One region of the Paenibacillus sp. KS1 genome, then DNA from elsewhere that is predicted to be linked to it. Evidence: riboswitches for the same ligand, from Rfam matches in the RefSeq annotation. Region 1 holds a riboswitch; the other holds the start of a gene.
What was found. A riboswitch is a leader RNA that binds a small molecule or an ion and turns the genes downstream of it on or off. The one in region 1 is predicted to bind glycine.

Region 1 (8,073 bases):
GGATGGAAGCCGAAGTCAAGAAGGCGTTTGGCAACATCCAGCGTCCGCACACCGTACTGCTTCAACCCTTTGCCTGACATCACAAACTCATGCTTGCACACGCCTGGATATGGAATATCGTAATAAGGCGCCAGACGGTGCATCATGTAGTTGGCATTCAGTACCGCGCATTCAGATACACGGCGCAGCCCTTCTGGACCGTAAGTGCGAATATATACATAGGCGCGCAAGAGGATACCGAAGTTACCGTTATAGGCCTTGACTCGTCCAATGGACAGCGGAGAGCCTTGATCGAATTCATATGAACCATCCTCAAGCTTCATCACCGTAGGGGAAGGGAGGAATGGAATCAGCTTGCTCTTCACGCCAACAGGGCCAGCACCAGGGCCACCGCCGCCATGAGGCGTGCTCATCGTCTTGTGCAAATTCAAATGGACAACATCAAAGCCCATATCCCCAGGACGCGTAATACCCATAATGGCATTGGAGTTAGCGCCATCATAATAGAGCAATCCGCCAGCTTCATGAACAATGCTCGCGATCTCGACAATATGCTCTTCGAACAATCCGAGCGTGCTCGGGTTCGTGAGCATCAATGCTGCCGTATCAGATCCAACAGCGGCTCTGAGTGCTTCCAGATCAACGAATCCTTGTTCGTTAGACGGTATTGTAATCGTATCTAAGCCAGCTACAGTTGCACTAGCGGGGTTCGTACCATGAGAGGAATCAGGAACGATTACTTTCGTCCGCTGCTCGCCGCGGCTCTCATGGTAAGCACGGATCATCATCAACCCCGTCCATTCTCCATGCGCGCCTGCCGCAGGCTGAAGCGTGACCTTATCCATACCAGTTAAGGTAGCGAGATCCTCTTGCAGCGTGTACAGCAGCTCTAGAGCCCCTTGCACCGTGCTTGTAGGTTGATAAGGATGGATTGCTGCGAGACCTGTCAGCCTTGCTGCATCCTCGTTAATTTTCGGATTATATTTCATCGTACAAGAGCCGAGTGGGTAGAAACCATTATCTACGCCGAAGTTGCGGCGTGATAAGGCGGTATAATGTCGAATCACATCAACCTCATACACTTCAGGCAGCTCGGCCTCTTGACTGCGCAGCATCGAAGTTGGGATAAGCTCTTGAATCTCGATTTCTGGAACATCACATTCAGGTAAGGAATAGGCAATACGCCCAGGATGACTCAATTCAAATATTAGTGCTTGTTCCGGTTTCATACGCAGCTCACCTCCAGCAGGTCAATAAATTGTTCGATGTCTGATTTGGATTTTTTCTCCGTGACCGCAATGAGCATATGTCCTTCCAGTTCAGGATAGAAGCGGCCAAGATCCAAGCCGCCAATGAATCCGTTGTCCAGGAGCAGAGACTGCAATCGATCCATGTCAGTATCTTGCGGGAGACGAAGTACGAATTCATTGAAATAAGGCGCTTGGAACGCTAATCCAAGATTGGGCTTGTTGTTGATGTAAGCAGCTGCATAATGAGACTTCTGTATATTGAGCTTCGATACCTCTTGCATTCCCATCTTGCCCATGACGGACATATAGACGGAAGCAGCAAGAGCAAGAAGTGCTTGGTTCGAGCAGATGTTGGATGTCGCCTTCTCGCGACGAATATGCTGTTCTCTCGCTTGGAGTGTAAGAACAAATCCACGCTTGCCATCCAGATCCTTGGTCAAGCCGACAATTCTGCCTGGGATGCGGCGCATATAGGGCTCTGCAACGGCAAAGAAACCGCATGTAGGACCGCCGTAAGATGCTGCAATGCCAAGCGGCTGGGCATCTCCAACACATACGTCGACACCTAGTTTGCCAGGGCTCTCCAACATAGCAAGACTCAGTGGATTCGTACTCATGATGAGCAGGCCTTTATTTGCATGTGCAATCGGTTCAATGGCGCGCACATCTTCAATGCATCCGAAGAAGTTCGGGGACTGAATCAGTACGGCAGCAGTCTCGTCCGTGACAGCACGCTCCAGCTGAGCAAGGTCAGTCACGCCGTCTTGATATCCAATCTCGACTACTTCAACATTAAGTCCTCGAGCCATTGTGCGAACAATCTGTCTCGCTTCTGGATGGACAGTGCTCGAGATGACAAGCTGCTTGCGCTTCGTTGCGCCAACCGCCAGTGCTCCAGCTTCTGCAAGTGCAGTAGCGCCATCATACATGCTGGCATTGGCAACAGCCATACCAGTCAACTCGCATATATAGGATTGAAATTCAAAGATTGCTTGCAATTCACCCTGACTGATTTCAGGTTGATAGGGTGTATAGGCTGTATAGAACTCTGATCTAGAGACTAGATGCTGAATGACTACAGGGATATGATGATCGTATATTCCAGCACCAAGGAAGCTGGTATGGCTCTCACTGTTAGCATTGCGGGAGGCCAATTCCTTCATATGCTTCATCATGGCTGCTTCATCTAATGGTTCAGACATTGGCAGTACTCCATTGTAACGAATGGAGGCTGGGATATCGCGGAATAGCTCGTCAATGGAAGAGATGCCGATCTGCTGCAGCATGTCAGCCTGATCTTGTTCCGTCACTGGAATGTAACGATGCTTCATGATGGATTCGCTCCTTTGGCAGGGGTCGGGATTCGTTTATAAAATGGAGTCGAGACGACGCGGGCTTTCAACTGCTTGCCGCGAATTTCGACAAGAATTTCTGTATCCAATTCAGAGAATGCGGATTCAATCAAGGCCAGCCCTAGATTGCGCTTTAATGTCGGCGACTGTGTTCCTGTTGTAACTTCTCCGATCACGCGCCCATCTGCAAGCACTGGATAATGGGAGCGAGGAATGCCTTTGTCGATCATCTCAATGCCAACCAGCTTTCGTGCCGGTCCATCGGTCTTCTGCTTCGTTAATGCTACACGGCCGATGAAGTCGCCCTTATCCAGCTTGACGAATCGTGCTAGTCCTGCCTCAAGCGGCGAGATATCGGCTGTAATTTCTTGTCCATAGAGGGGGAGACGTGCCTCGAAGCGCAAGGTGTCTCTAGCACCAAGCCCTGCTGGGAGCAAGCCGAACGGTTCGCCCGCGCGAATCAGTTCATTCCATACGTGTGCTGCATCCTCTACGGACAAGTAGAGTTCGAAGCCATCTTCACCGGTATAGCCTGAGCGAGACAGCAATGTTGATACGCCGCAGACTTGTGCATCTGATAGGAAATGGAATGGTGCGAGCGAATCAATAGGTGCTTCAGTTACCGCAGCAAGAATAGCTTGGGCATTCGGCCCTTGAAGGGCAAGCAATGCTGTGCGATTCGATACATTGGTCAAGGTAACGCCATGAATCAGGTGTTTCTGCAGCCATGCGTAGTCTTTATCGATGTTGGAGGCATTAACAACGAGCATGTAACGGTCGCTCTTCATCTGATAAATGAGAATATCATCGACAACTCCTCCATCAGGGTAGCACATCAGCGTATATTGTGCTTTGCCATCCTCGAGCCGCGATACATCATTTGTTGTCATCTGTTGAAGAAATGTCAGGGAGGCAGGGCCGCTTACGATAAATTCACCCATATGGGAGACATCGAATAGACCTGCATGTGTACGAACTGCTTCATGCTCTCGCTGAATGCCGATAAATTGAACAGGGAGCTCCCAGCCGCCGAAGTCAATGCAGCGTGCACCCGGATAAGCAGAGTATTGATCAAATATTGGCGTTCTCTTCAATTGACTCATGAATTCACCTCGATACGCGTATTTGGACTAATTATCGGTATACGAACATAAAAAGGACAGCCGAAAGAAAAGTGGATGCATCGCATCCTCTCATTCTCTCGCTCTGTCCTTTGTACCTGAGAGTGTCGCCGATTGTCGCAAACAAATTGTTTGTTTCCGTGTCTACCATCGACTTTCCCCTTGGGTGACTGTATTCGTTTTCATGAATAGCAGTGCTCTCCAGAGGTGCGTCCGGTAAAAGTCCTTTTGCCTGAGAGATTCACCCATTCAGGCTTACTCCTTCGGCGCTGCTATGTCTCAGCAGTCTCTCCCTTTACCATCATTCGCCATTTTCAGCTGTCATCTCTACATTAGTTGAGCTTTCCACACTTTGTCAATTGATATTTTCTTCACAACTGATTTCATAGCTTGTCATATTGACAATCATGCATATCTTGCAATAATCTAATGGTGTTATAATTACCCAGTTTAATCGTAATTCGCGAACGAGGAAGGTCGGGAGAGTTTGACAATTGCGATTGTCAACACCGAAGGAGCAAGTTGCCAGCCGCCGATTGGCAATGAATCTCTCAGGTTCCATAACCGCCATTCTGACGCAGCTCTGGAGAGTGCATTTTCTATGCCGCCAAAGGGGTAAGTTCAACCGCAGTTGTGGCTGTGGAGGAACGGGAACTCTCAGGTACCGAGGACAGAGAACAAGGCGACAAGGCCGCTTCCTGTCCATTTTTACGATCTCGATTGGATAGACGGCCTGATGAATGACATTATGAATGAAATGGGGCGTTGACATGAGTGAAGTGAAGAATGGATTGTTGTATAGTGAAGAGCATGAATGGGTAGTTGCCATAGAAGGCAATACGGTACGGGTTGGCATTACAGATCATGCACAATCCCAGCTGGGAGACATCGTATTCATCGAATTTCCGCCAGTAGGAACCAGCTTGTCCGCAGGGGACAGCATGGGATCAATTGAATCGGTGAAGACCGTATCTGAGTTGTACTGTCCGGTATCCGGAACAATTACGAAGGTCAATGATGGATTGGAAGCGTCGCCAGAGCTTGTGAACAGCAGCCCCTACGAAGATGGATGGATTGCAGAAGTTGAAGTAGAAGGCAGCGTTGAGGAAGCTGTGAAGCACTTGCTGAATGCAGAGCAGTACACGAAGCTGATAGATGAATAGTTGAAGGAACAATAGGTTGAGAATCTAAGAACCTGCTGTACCGGTATCATGCTGGTGCAGCAGGTTTTTTCATTTGCTTTCTGACAAATTTCGATAGGATTCACCGCCGAAAAGGAGTACAATATAAGCATCGACAACTAGATGTTGCAATGCTAATAAGAATGCTAGGTGAATGGAATGACAATCGCTTTTTTTGATTCTGGAATCGGTGGAATAACCGTGTTGGCTGAGGCTATGAAGCATATGCCGCATGAACAATATTTATTTTATGCAGATACGCTGCATGTCCCTTATGGGACGAAATCTCAATCCGAAGTAATGCGCCATGTAGATTCAGCTGTGGAAGACATCATGCAGCACAATGTTAAGGCGCTTGTTATTGCGTGCAATACAGCGACAAGCATCGCAGCGTCTGAACTAAGACGGAAGTACGACATTCCGATCATCGGGATGGAGCCAGCAGTCAAGCCTGCCGTGGAAATGAACCGCGACAATGGCAAGCGTGTGCTTGTATTCGCGACAGCTTTAACCTTAAGTCAGAACAAATACCATACATTAATCAGTCGAATTGACGAGGAACATATTGTGGATTCGATTCCCTTGCCGGAATTGGTAGAATATTGCGAGCAGTTAAACTTTGATAAGGGAGTGATAGGAGACTACTTCGTGCATAAGCTTGCTGGATTGGATTTGAATCAGTATGGAACAATTGTGTTAGGATGTACACATTATCCCTATTACAAGCACATATTGAGAGACATCATCCCTGCTCATATCCAGCTTATAGACGGCAGCCATGGCACCGTGCAGCGTCTAGCACAAGTAATGCAGGAAAACCAGCTTAAGCAGTCATCGGATACGTCAGTTCGCCCTTCAATTCAATTTATGTGTTCAAGTCATGAGCAGCAATACATAGACAAGTTACAGACTGCACTCTATACCTATCAGACCATCGGGGGAATGGATACGAATGAACAATCAATTGTTCGAGCTGACGGGGAGCAGTGCTAAGCTGATCCCGATGCTTCCTGAACATAAGGAAGATTTATATGAAGCAGCATCTCATCCTGATATTTGGCACTACTTGCCGCGCACCATCCGCAGTCTTACGGATGCAGAACGAGTGATTCATGATGCTGTTCTGAACCGCGAGAAGGGGACTGAGTATCCATTCGTTGTCATTGATCAGCTTACAGAGCGAATTATTGGCGCAACGAGAATAATGAATATGTCTGCCTTGCATCGATATGCCGAGATTGGCGGCACATGGTATCATCCTTCTGTATGGCGTACTCGCATCAATACAGAGTGCAAGTATTTGCTGCTGCAATATTGCTTTGAACAGCTGCATACGATTCGTGTTCAGCTGACGGCAGATGTGCGCAATGAGCGCTCGAATCGCGCCATTCAGCGGTTAGGAGCCGTATACGAAGGGAAATTGCGCCGACATCGGGTGATGGAGGACGGGTATATTCGCGACTCGAATGTGTACAGCATAGTTGATGAGGAATGGCCACAGGTGAAGGAGAGGCTCGAGCAATATTTGCACCAGGTGTATGTGTAGTTATACCGCTATTCAATCGTTCAATTCACAGTTATGTATCAATAATACAAAGAGAGGATGTGCCCACCAAGTAGATGGGGCTAACATCCTCTCTTTCTTATATGATGATTAAGCCGCTCGCTTATAGGACAAAAGTAAAGATAATGATGGATGTTACAATACACGGCAGCCCAATTAAAAACATCGTACCGCTAAATTTAATATTTCTTCGTTGGTCTTCTTCTGGAATATGGCCCATATTAAATTTAAGCTTCGTATCATCCTTGAATAGACCCGAGAAAAGGGAACCGACTACCCACAACCCTAAACCTAAATAGCAATTGATGTTGAATAAGGAGTGGAGATCTCCATTTTGCCAAATGTACACATACAATACTGAAAGTACAATGAAAACGAGCCCAATTGCAAGACGTCGTAAGATCATATCATACCTCCTCGAATTCCACTATTACCCATCATACACCAAATTCAATCTATGTGAAAGTTAGATCAAATTAAATTCGAATAAAATCAATCAAAAAAAACGAGTAATGAATTTATGATGGCGAACAAGGAGACTTATGAAGCCAGCATCCTTACGAAGTTACTTGTACACCCTGAGATGTACACAGAATACGGAATGTATCGCTATCCTTCTTCAAAACAACGGCGTTAAATCCTGATGTTTCATTTGTATCGGTATGACGAAGTGATAACCAACCACGATCAAGCAAGAATATCCGATCCAGGCTGCCGGAATCTGTTGCAATGGATGCTTGCAGCTGATAGGCACTGGAATACACAGTTAGATGCTCTTCAATATTCGTTGTTTGAATTTCGACTCCTATCAATGTATATGAACTAGGCCAGACACGCGATTGCTCGTACTCGATTAACCACGGCATGTGTGGTCCAATGTAGGCCGTCTGAAAAGAGATGCTGGTTCCGTCTTCTAATGGAGCGAGTTGATGGTTAGGTCCTATGTAAGGTATTCCTAGACTTCTTGCAGGTTCAATAAATGAAGGCAACCCTCCTGTTACTTCTAATGCGACTCCGAAAATCCCTGCACGCTGAGAGGCAAATGCAGCGAATGCTGAGCCTAATGGCGTCTTCTGTGCTTCTTCTAAATCCTCTAAGGCGATGAGTTCAATAAATCCCTCTCTTAAATAGGCAACCTGCCCAATTGTTCCTGGGAACGGAATGACTTGCTTCGTAAATATAATGCCAGTAGTCTCTTGAATAAGATGGACTGCTTGAGACAAATTAGGTACTGCCAGTGTAACATGATCCAAAAACAGCATAGGAAATCCCTCGTTTCTTCTCAAATTACAATATTAATTGTCTGTTATATGTTGCTTCCAATGAGTAACTAGTTTTTCTAGTCGCAGCTCTGCTTCTCGTAATAATTGAATCTGTTCTCTTATCTCCTGAAGTCGTTCTTCATAAAATGCTGCAGCGCATTCAGCTTGATGATTGCTATTATTGCTGTTATTGCTGTTATTGCTGTTACGCCCTGGCAACCCTTCACAGTTCTGAATCAGGCGCGCTATCTCATCAGTGCTAACTCCAAGCTTCAAGAATAACTGGATCAGCTGAACGCGCTGGACATCGATGTCTTCGTATATGCGATACCCATTCTCTGAA
Region 2 (8,073 bases), on a different contig from region 1:
TCAAACTACGCAAGGTTCGGCATCGTTTGCTGCTGGAACGGTTACCGTAGATATCGGGACGATCCCGGTTGGTCAGAGTGTTACCGTCAATATTACCGTGCTGGCAACAGCGGCGGGTCTCATATCCAATACAGCTTCAGCCCAAGCAAATCAGACCGGCATCATCTCCTCAACCGCAGTCAATACCGTAAATCCTCTGCCACCTCCAATCCTAGAAATTGAGAAGCTGGACTTTCCCCCAATCGTCGCCGTAAATTCAGAACTCGTTTATATTATATTTGTCTCCAATATTGGAGGGAGCACAGCGACCAATGTTGTTATGAATGATCCGCTGCCGGCAAGAACCACCTTTGTATCCGCTGAATCGGATCAAGGGACGATTTCGTTCGATGGCACGACAATTACGAATGACATTGGTTCACTTGCTCCGGGAGAGACTGTGGTCATTTTTATCGTCGTCATCCCAACGGTCACAGGTACAGTCTTGAACACGGCAACGACGTTTTCAGATGAGACTGCGCCACAATCCTCTACTACCGAAACTCTAGTTATCGAAGAGCCGATACTTGAGTTAATGATATCGAAGTTTGCAGGGCCGGATCCTGCAACTGTTGGAGAAGAACTCATCTATACGATCGTTGTCTCCAACGAGACGACGGAGTTATTAACCGGCGTGGAAGTGGTGGATGTGCTGCCGCCTGGTCTCGTCTTCGTAACTGCCGAAACTACGCAAGGAACCGTAACTGAAGTGGCTGGCACCGTGACAGCATTGATTGGCGATCTTGATCCTGGTCAGTCTGAAATCATCACGATTACCGTTATTCCTACAGCTCCGGGCGTCGTAACGAACACAGCTACAGCGACATCTGATCAAACAGAACCTGTATCATCCACGATTGATACAACCGTCAATGCGCTTCCTCCAGCTTTTTTAACCATTGAGAAGCTTGCCGAGCCGGATCTTGTAACCCTTGGAAATGAAGTCATCTTTCAAGTGACGGTGTGCAACATGGGAGAAACGGCGGCCACAAATGTGGTTGCGGTGGACACATTGCCTGCAGGCGTTGAAGTCACTGGTATCCAAGTATCTGAAGGCACATTCACGCAGGTCGGGCAAACGATCACAGCATCTTTCGGTGTCATTGTCCCTGGAACGTGCGCTATGATTACGATCGAAGCAATTACGACTATAACAGGAATATTAACGAACACAGCAGTGGTGACCGCTGATAATGTTGAAGACCCTGAAACAGCAACCGCAAGCATTACGGTATTACAGCCGCTCGCCATTTCGAAGCAAGCTTCAAGCAACCCTGTGCTTGTCGGCAGCCTGTTGCAATATACGATCAGTGTTGCAAATCTCGGAGAACTTCCTCTAACGAATGTAATCGTGCGTGATGTCATTCCTCCTACGGTTGAATTTGTTAGTGTTCAATCTGAAGGAGGCACTTGCTCTGTATCCGGGCAGACCGTTACTTGTCTCTTGGGCACATTGGAGGGTCAACAAGAACAGACGATTATCATTACAGTCATTCCTTTGTTAGAAGGGGTGGTTACCAACACGGCTACCGCTCAGGCGGATAATACGCCTCCTGTTACAGCTACGATTACGACGCTAGTTGTACGTCCTTTAGAGTGCATTTCTGTCAGCAAACTGTTCGATTGGGTTGTTACTCGGAGTGATTTCATCGTGGAAGAGTCTATTCCCGAAAACTGCAGGGCTTTCGTAGAACAAGCAATTGCTGGCGGTTGGCAAGTGCTTGTAAGCTGCAATGCAGTGCCAGCTATGGGAGAATGCAGCATCACGGTTGTAAAGCGGCTGCCGCTGCCCATTATCGGATCGCAAGCAGCTATTGTACTGACGACGTGCTCTGCAGAGGTAACAATTACGTTAACAGATAGCGGAACAGGAGAAACATGCACGTTTACACTATTAGTCAAGAACAACGAGAAAGTATCACTCTGCTTACCGCTCCCATTAGATGAATCCAACATTACTTCTCAAATATTCGATATCCATTGTGCTGCACGAATTACTGACAGCCTAACGATTGAGTTGCAATTGGATTGGTGTTTGGAGCTTATCGTGAAATTTACAATACCGCTGATGGTTGAAGCTACATTCTGTCAACCTAGGGCATTAATTCCGATACCAGAGTCATGCAGCATCAGCCTTCCAATGCAATGTCCGACGATTTTTCCATTCGTATAAATGTCTTGTAATCCATAGAGATTCTGGATTCTTTATTGTTGTTGAGAACTCATGCCTGCATGAGTTTTTTTTTTTTTTTTGTGCGCGGAAGTGGAATCATAAGGCAGACACATATTTGATCGGATTCAGATCAAGGGGATAGCTTGTGATATAATTACTGCTAAATAAGGAAAGCAAGGAGTTGATCGTCATGCAATATCGTCGTCTTGGCAATAGTGGATTGAAGGTGTCAGTGCTTGGATTAGGAACAAATGCTTTCGGCAAGCGGGCTGACAAGCTGGCTTCGACTCGAATTATTCATCAAGCGCTGGACTATGGCATTAACTTTATTGATACGGCTAATATTTATGCTGGTTCAGAATCAGAACGCATCATCGGTGAGGCGCTGATAGGCAATCGACACAATGTCGTGCTGACAACGAAGGCAGGATTAATTCGAGGACAGGGGCCGAACGAGCGCGGGTCATCTCGCTTTCATTTGCAGCAGGAATTAGACAATAGCTTGAAGCGGCTAAATACCGATTATATTGACCTGTATCAAATACATACATTTGATCCGCATACTCCACTTGAGGAGACGCTGCGGACGCTTGATGATATGATACGTTCAGGCAAGGTGCGGTATATCGGAGCGTCTAACTACGCTGCTTGGGAGCTGATGAAGGCGATTGGCATCAGTGAACGGCTTGGTCTGAATCGTTATGTGTCCATGCAAACCAGCTATTCACTGGCTGATCGAACGCCAGAACTGGAACTGGTTCCGCTATGTCAGGATCAAGGGGTGGGAATCATTCCATATTATCCGCTTGCAGGAGGAATTCTGACAGGAAAATATCGAGTAGAAGATCAGAAGCCAGCTGGGTCACGAGCAGATACGGATCCGAATTTCTACAAGTTCTTCAATGAAGAACGGTTTGCGTTAAGTGAACAGGTGAGCGAATTGGCAGCGGACATCGGCTGCAGCCCAAGCTCGTTGTCATTAGCTTGGCTTATGCACCAGCCTTGTGTATCGACAGTCATTGTAGGAGCGACGAAGGTGGAGCAGTTAGAGGACAATATAACGAGTGTCAATGTCGAACTTAATGAAGAACAGTTGAACCGATTGGATGAAATAAGCCGTCGATATCGGTATGGTGAACCTTTTGCTGTATACCGATTGCCTGAGTAAATGAGAAAGTAAGGAAGCAATAGACACCGCCTCTAGGTAATAGGGGCGGTTTTTTTGAGTTGAGATTTCGAAATCTTGCGCTCATATTCGAAAAACGATGTAAATGGAAGGACGGTAAGTATAATAGAGTGATAAATGGTCTGTCCTCATAGCGAGCTGATAAACTGTACCTGTTCAATTGTCGTCTTGGTCGGTAAGCTATTATTCAATTGGAACATCTTTCTTGAATTGAACAGTGGAAGGGAGTTGCTGGATTCCGTATGCTTAGACAGAATCCGATCTTGGATCTATCAACTGAGGAACAGTATATGCTAGGCTCATATACGTTAGAGAAGATCAGTCAGTATCTATCATACACCGACGAGGTAGCAGTTGCCCCTGAATTAATCCCATCAGAGATTGTGCAGTATGCGGAGCAAATTGACTTTGCTGCTCCTGTCAAGCCTCAAACTGCGGTTCAGCATGTTATAGAAGGACTGCGTCGATATCAAGTGCACACAGCACATCCAGGATATTATGGCTTATACAATCCCCGCCCGAACTTTATGGGGATTATGGCAGACACGATAACAGCGGCGTTTAACCCCCAGCTTGCTGCATGGAGTCATGCGCCGCTTGCCGTAGAAATTGAGAATTATGTACTGCGTGAGCTCGCCACTCAATTTGGTTACTCGCGTGATGTTGCTGATGGAACCTTCACGACTGGGGGAGCGGAAGCCAATTTGACTGCAGTCTTAACGGCTCTATCTTATCATTTTCCAAAGTATGCAACAGACGGATTAGCAGCTCGGGAGAAGCCACCCATTCTGTATGCTTCTGAAGAGAGTCATCATTCATTGGTGAAAGCGGCTCGTTCCTGCGGGCTTGGAACGAATTCAATTCGCTCCATTCGTACGAACGATTCCTTGCAAATGGATATTGGAGCGTTATTAGAACAAATACGTATAGACCGCGCGCAGGGTTTTGCCCCATTTCTTATTATTGCTACAGCGGGAACGACGGGAGCCGGTGCAATTGATCCGTTAATGGAAATCGCGGCAGTAGCGGAGCATGAACAGATGTGGCTTCATGTGGATGCTGCTTATGGCGGCGCAATCGTATTGGATTCCGAGCTGTCCTTCCATATGGATGGTATCCAGCAAGCAGATTCAATCGCGTTTGATGCTCATAAGTGGCTGTCCGTTCCGATGGGGGCGGGCATGTACTTCACACGGCATTCACGTATATTGAATGAAACCTTCCGTATAACGGCAGATTATATGCCGAAGGAGGGTGAGGAGCTGCCCACGATTGATCCATATACGCATTCCATTCAATGGTCACGGAGATTTATAGGATTGAAGCTGTATTTATCCCTGGCTACAGCGGGTTGGGAAGGATATCGGGCTGTCTTGCGACATCAAGTTGAAATGGGCAAGCTATTCCGAGAAGAATTAATGCGATCTGGCTGGACAGTTGCCAATGATACCGTGCTGCCTGTCATTTGCTTTCTTGATCAAGAAGCATGGACACGAAACGACCAGGACTTCGCTCTATTTGTGAATCAACACGTATTGAGCACAGGGAAAGTGTGGCTATCCGTATTTACCATTCATGGTGTACCAACGCTGCGTGCATGCTTTACCAATTACGATACGAATGTGCAGAATGTGAGTGAACTCATTCATTTATTAAATGAGGCCAGATCCCTATATTACAGTCACCAAGCACATGTGTGATAGATGGTATGGGATAAATTACAATGCAATGGATCATTGCACAATGATAGTGTGTCTACTATAATGTTACCTACAACTTTATAACTGGATGAAGTTTGCGGGAGATAGACGAATCGTCTAGCCGAAGGGGTAAGCTCTCAGGCGCTTAGACATATCGAACCTTGAGCTCGAATACGTATAAGCAGGACCGTAAATGGACAGGACTCTGGAGAGACTCCATGATTGGGGCACCGAAGGGGCAAGACGAATTTGATTCTCGTGGATTCGTTAAAACTCTCAGGTAAAAGGACAGGGATGCAGAAGCGTAGAAAAATCGTAAGTCATTGGTATGATGATCTTATTTAGGTATGTCACTTACGTCAGGTTATTTATTCTGCACACATGTCCCCAGGGTCAAATCATTCGATTTGACTCTTTTTATTATTCACAAAGAGGGGAACTGATTTGACAATGATGGAACAATGGTTAGACAAATTGAACAACATGGTATGGGGAGCACCGCTTCTTATTTTATTAGTAGGAACGGGAATTTTATTAACGATCCGCTTGGGAGCGCTACAGTTGTTCCGCCTGCCGCTCGCCTTGAAGTTAATATTCAAGTCGAAGAACGAGGGAGAAGGGGATGTATCCAGTTTCGGGGCATTGGCTACTGCGCTGGCGGCGACAATTGGAACTGGTAATATCGTGGGGGTTGCTCTGCAATTAAGGTGGGTGGACCCGGTGCATTATTCTGGATGTGGGTTGCTGCATTCTTCGGAATGGCCACCAAATATGCGGAAGGATTGCTTGCTGTCAAGTATCGCAACATTGATGACAATGGACAAGTGCTAGGCGGTCCTATGTATTATATTGAGAAGGGACTTGGCATGAAATTCAAGCCGCTTGCTGTATTCTTTGCGATTAGCGGAGTACTGGTTGCCTTGCTTGGAATTGGTACATTTCCGCAAATTAATGCGATCGTCACTTCTACAGAAGCAAGCCTTGGTGTACCTGCAGTAGTCACTGCGGCAATCGTGACTATCGTGACCGCGCTTGTTACAATTGGCGGGATTCAGAGTATATCGCATGTGACGACGACAATTGTTCCTGTCATGGCTATTATCTATTTTATCGCGAGCTTTGTTGTGCTTATTGCATTTGCGGATCAGATACCGCACGCACTGTCGTTAATTTTCCAAGGCGCGTTTAATGCAACAGCAGCAGGTGGCGGCTTCTTGGGAGCAACGGTTATGATGGCGATCCGCAACGGGATTGCAAGAGGTGTATTCTCCAATGAATCAGGTCTCGGAAGCGCACCGATTGCGGCCGCGGCTGCGAAGGTGAAATGGCCGGCTGAGCAAGGACTCATATCAATGACCGGAACATTCATCGATACGATCATCGTCTGCTCGCTTACAGGATTAACATTGATTGTAACGGGTGTATGGAATGGCCCAATGGAAGGAGCGGCCATGACACAGGCAGCATTTGATGCTGCGCTGCCATACGGTTCCCTCATTCTTATGTTTTGCTTGATTTTATTTGCATTCACGACGATTCTTGGCTGGAACTATTACGGCGAACGGTGCATGGTTTATTTATTCGGTGTCAAATCGATTCTGCCGTACCGCCTTATGTTCATTGCGATCATTGGCTTTGGGGCATTTATCAAGCTGGATATGATATGGAAGCTTGCTGATATTGTAAATGGATTAATGGCGCTGCCGAACTTAGTTGCACTGCTCGGTTTGTCTGGAGTCGTCGTGTCTGAGACGCGTCTATATTGGAAGCATAGGGAATCCGAAAAATAAATAGAAGCAGGAAGCGATTCCTGTTCTTAAGTAAACTGCCAAATGCATGAAAGTGAACATTTGGCAGTTTTTTTGCGTTTAATGAAACCTTTTGCCTATCTTATGCATCTAATTGACAGTTTGATTCGCGTGTATGGGGTAAAGAAGGGAGTAGAAACGGCTTGCATAGCGATATAGAGACAGAAGTGAGATTGGCTAAGGAAGGTAATAAAGAAGCATTTATTCGACTCATCAAGCAGCATGAAGCCCAAATGTTCAACATGGCCAGGTCGATCGTCAGAAGGGACGAGGATTGTGCAGATGCGATGCAGGAGACTGTGCTCAAGGCTTATCGCGCACTGACAAACCTAAATCATCATGCCTATTTTAAGACTTGGCTCTTTCGGATATTGATCAATGAATGCAATATGATATTGCGGAAGCAGGCTCGCATCATCATGCTGGCTGAACTCCCAGAAGTTGGTGTTGCCACGGCTGAATACAGTGATCATCTTGATTTGCGTCAGGCGATCTATCGGCTTGAGGAAGTATCTCGCAATATTGTTATTTTGTTTTATTTTCAGGATTTGCCTATGCATCAGATCGCCGAGATGATGGATATGTCCGTGGGCGCGGTGAAGACACGGCTGCATCGGGCACGTCACACGCTCGCAGAATGGCTGGATGATACTGAAGAAAGGAAGATGAACGGATGAAAGACATACAACTGCCTATCGATCAGCGACTGGAACAGCTTAGGGAACCATATATTAGCGAGCTGCCAGAATCCGTTCGCAACCGAATGGATCGGACATACCAGATCATCGACGAGATGCTTCCTGGACGGAAGAGAAGAAGTCGGAAGAACCGCTGGCTGCGCAGAGTGTTGATTTCAACAGCGGGTGTAGCGAGCCTCGGGATGGTCATGATCTTCTCGGGTCTTGCCTCTCCAGCGATCGCACAGACGTTAAAGCAGATTCCGTTCATGGATAGCGTATTCAAACTGGTGGGGGATCTTGGCTTGCAAACCGCTGGAGAAAAGGGGATGGTCACCTCAGTCAATCAGCGCGTAACCCATAAGGGAGTGACGCTCACGATTTCTGAGATGATGTATGATGGCAGCAGGCTATCTCTAGTGCTCAGTAGAGAAGATTCGAAAGCGGCGAAGGTTTCTTTTTTTCAGTTATGGAACAAGCAGCGCATGCT

Region 2: it holds a riboswitch for glycine, as region 1 does, so the genes downstream of both, BBG47_RS16270 (alanine/glycine:cation symporter family protein) here and gcvH (glycine cleavage system protein GcvH) in region 1, are expected to answer to the same signal.

What each region holds. Positions count from the first base shown of each region.
Region 1 covers NZ_MAIS01000015.1:37,246-45,318, reverse strand. Annotated here, with positions in the region: gene gcvPB (aminomethyl-transferring glycine dehydrogenase subunit GcvPB) at 1-1,229, opposite strand, end outside; gene gcvPA (aminomethyl-transferring glycine dehydrogenase subunit GcvPA) at 1,226-2,581, opposite strand; gene gcvT (glycine cleavage system aminomethyltransferase GcvT) at 2,578-3,705, opposite strand; glycine riboswitch at 3,807-3,930, opposite strand; glycine riboswitch at 3,934-4,028, opposite strand; glycine riboswitch at 4,192-4,300, shown strand; gene gcvH (glycine cleavage system protein GcvH) at 4,494-4,886, shown strand; gene murI (glutamate racemase) at 5,064-5,897, shown strand; gene BBG47_RS07410 (GNAT family N-acetyltransferase) at 5,857-6,450, shown strand; gene BBG47_RS07405 (DUF5316 family protein) at 6,572-6,874, opposite strand; gene BBG47_RS07400 (VOC family protein) at 7,026-7,730, opposite strand; gene BBG47_RS07395 (MerR family transcriptional regulator) at 7,764-8,073, opposite strand, start outside.
Region 2 covers NZ_MAIS01000046.1:26,783-34,855, reverse strand. Annotated here, with positions in the region: gene BBG47_RS16285 (BMQ_0737 family morphogenetic spore coat protein) at 1-2,212, shown strand, start outside; gene BBG47_RS16280 (aldo/keto reductase) at 2,403-3,380, shown strand; gene BBG47_RS16275 (pyridoxal phosphate-dependent decarboxylase family protein) at 3,641-5,098, shown strand; glycine riboswitch at 5,294-5,400, shown strand; partial or broken gene BBG47_RS16270 (alanine/glycine:cation symporter family protein) at 5,543-6,888, shown strand; gene BBG47_RS16265 (sigma-70 family RNA polymerase sigma factor) at 7,050-7,583, shown strand; gene BBG47_RS16260 (DUF4179 domain-containing protein) at 7,580-8,073, shown strand, end outside.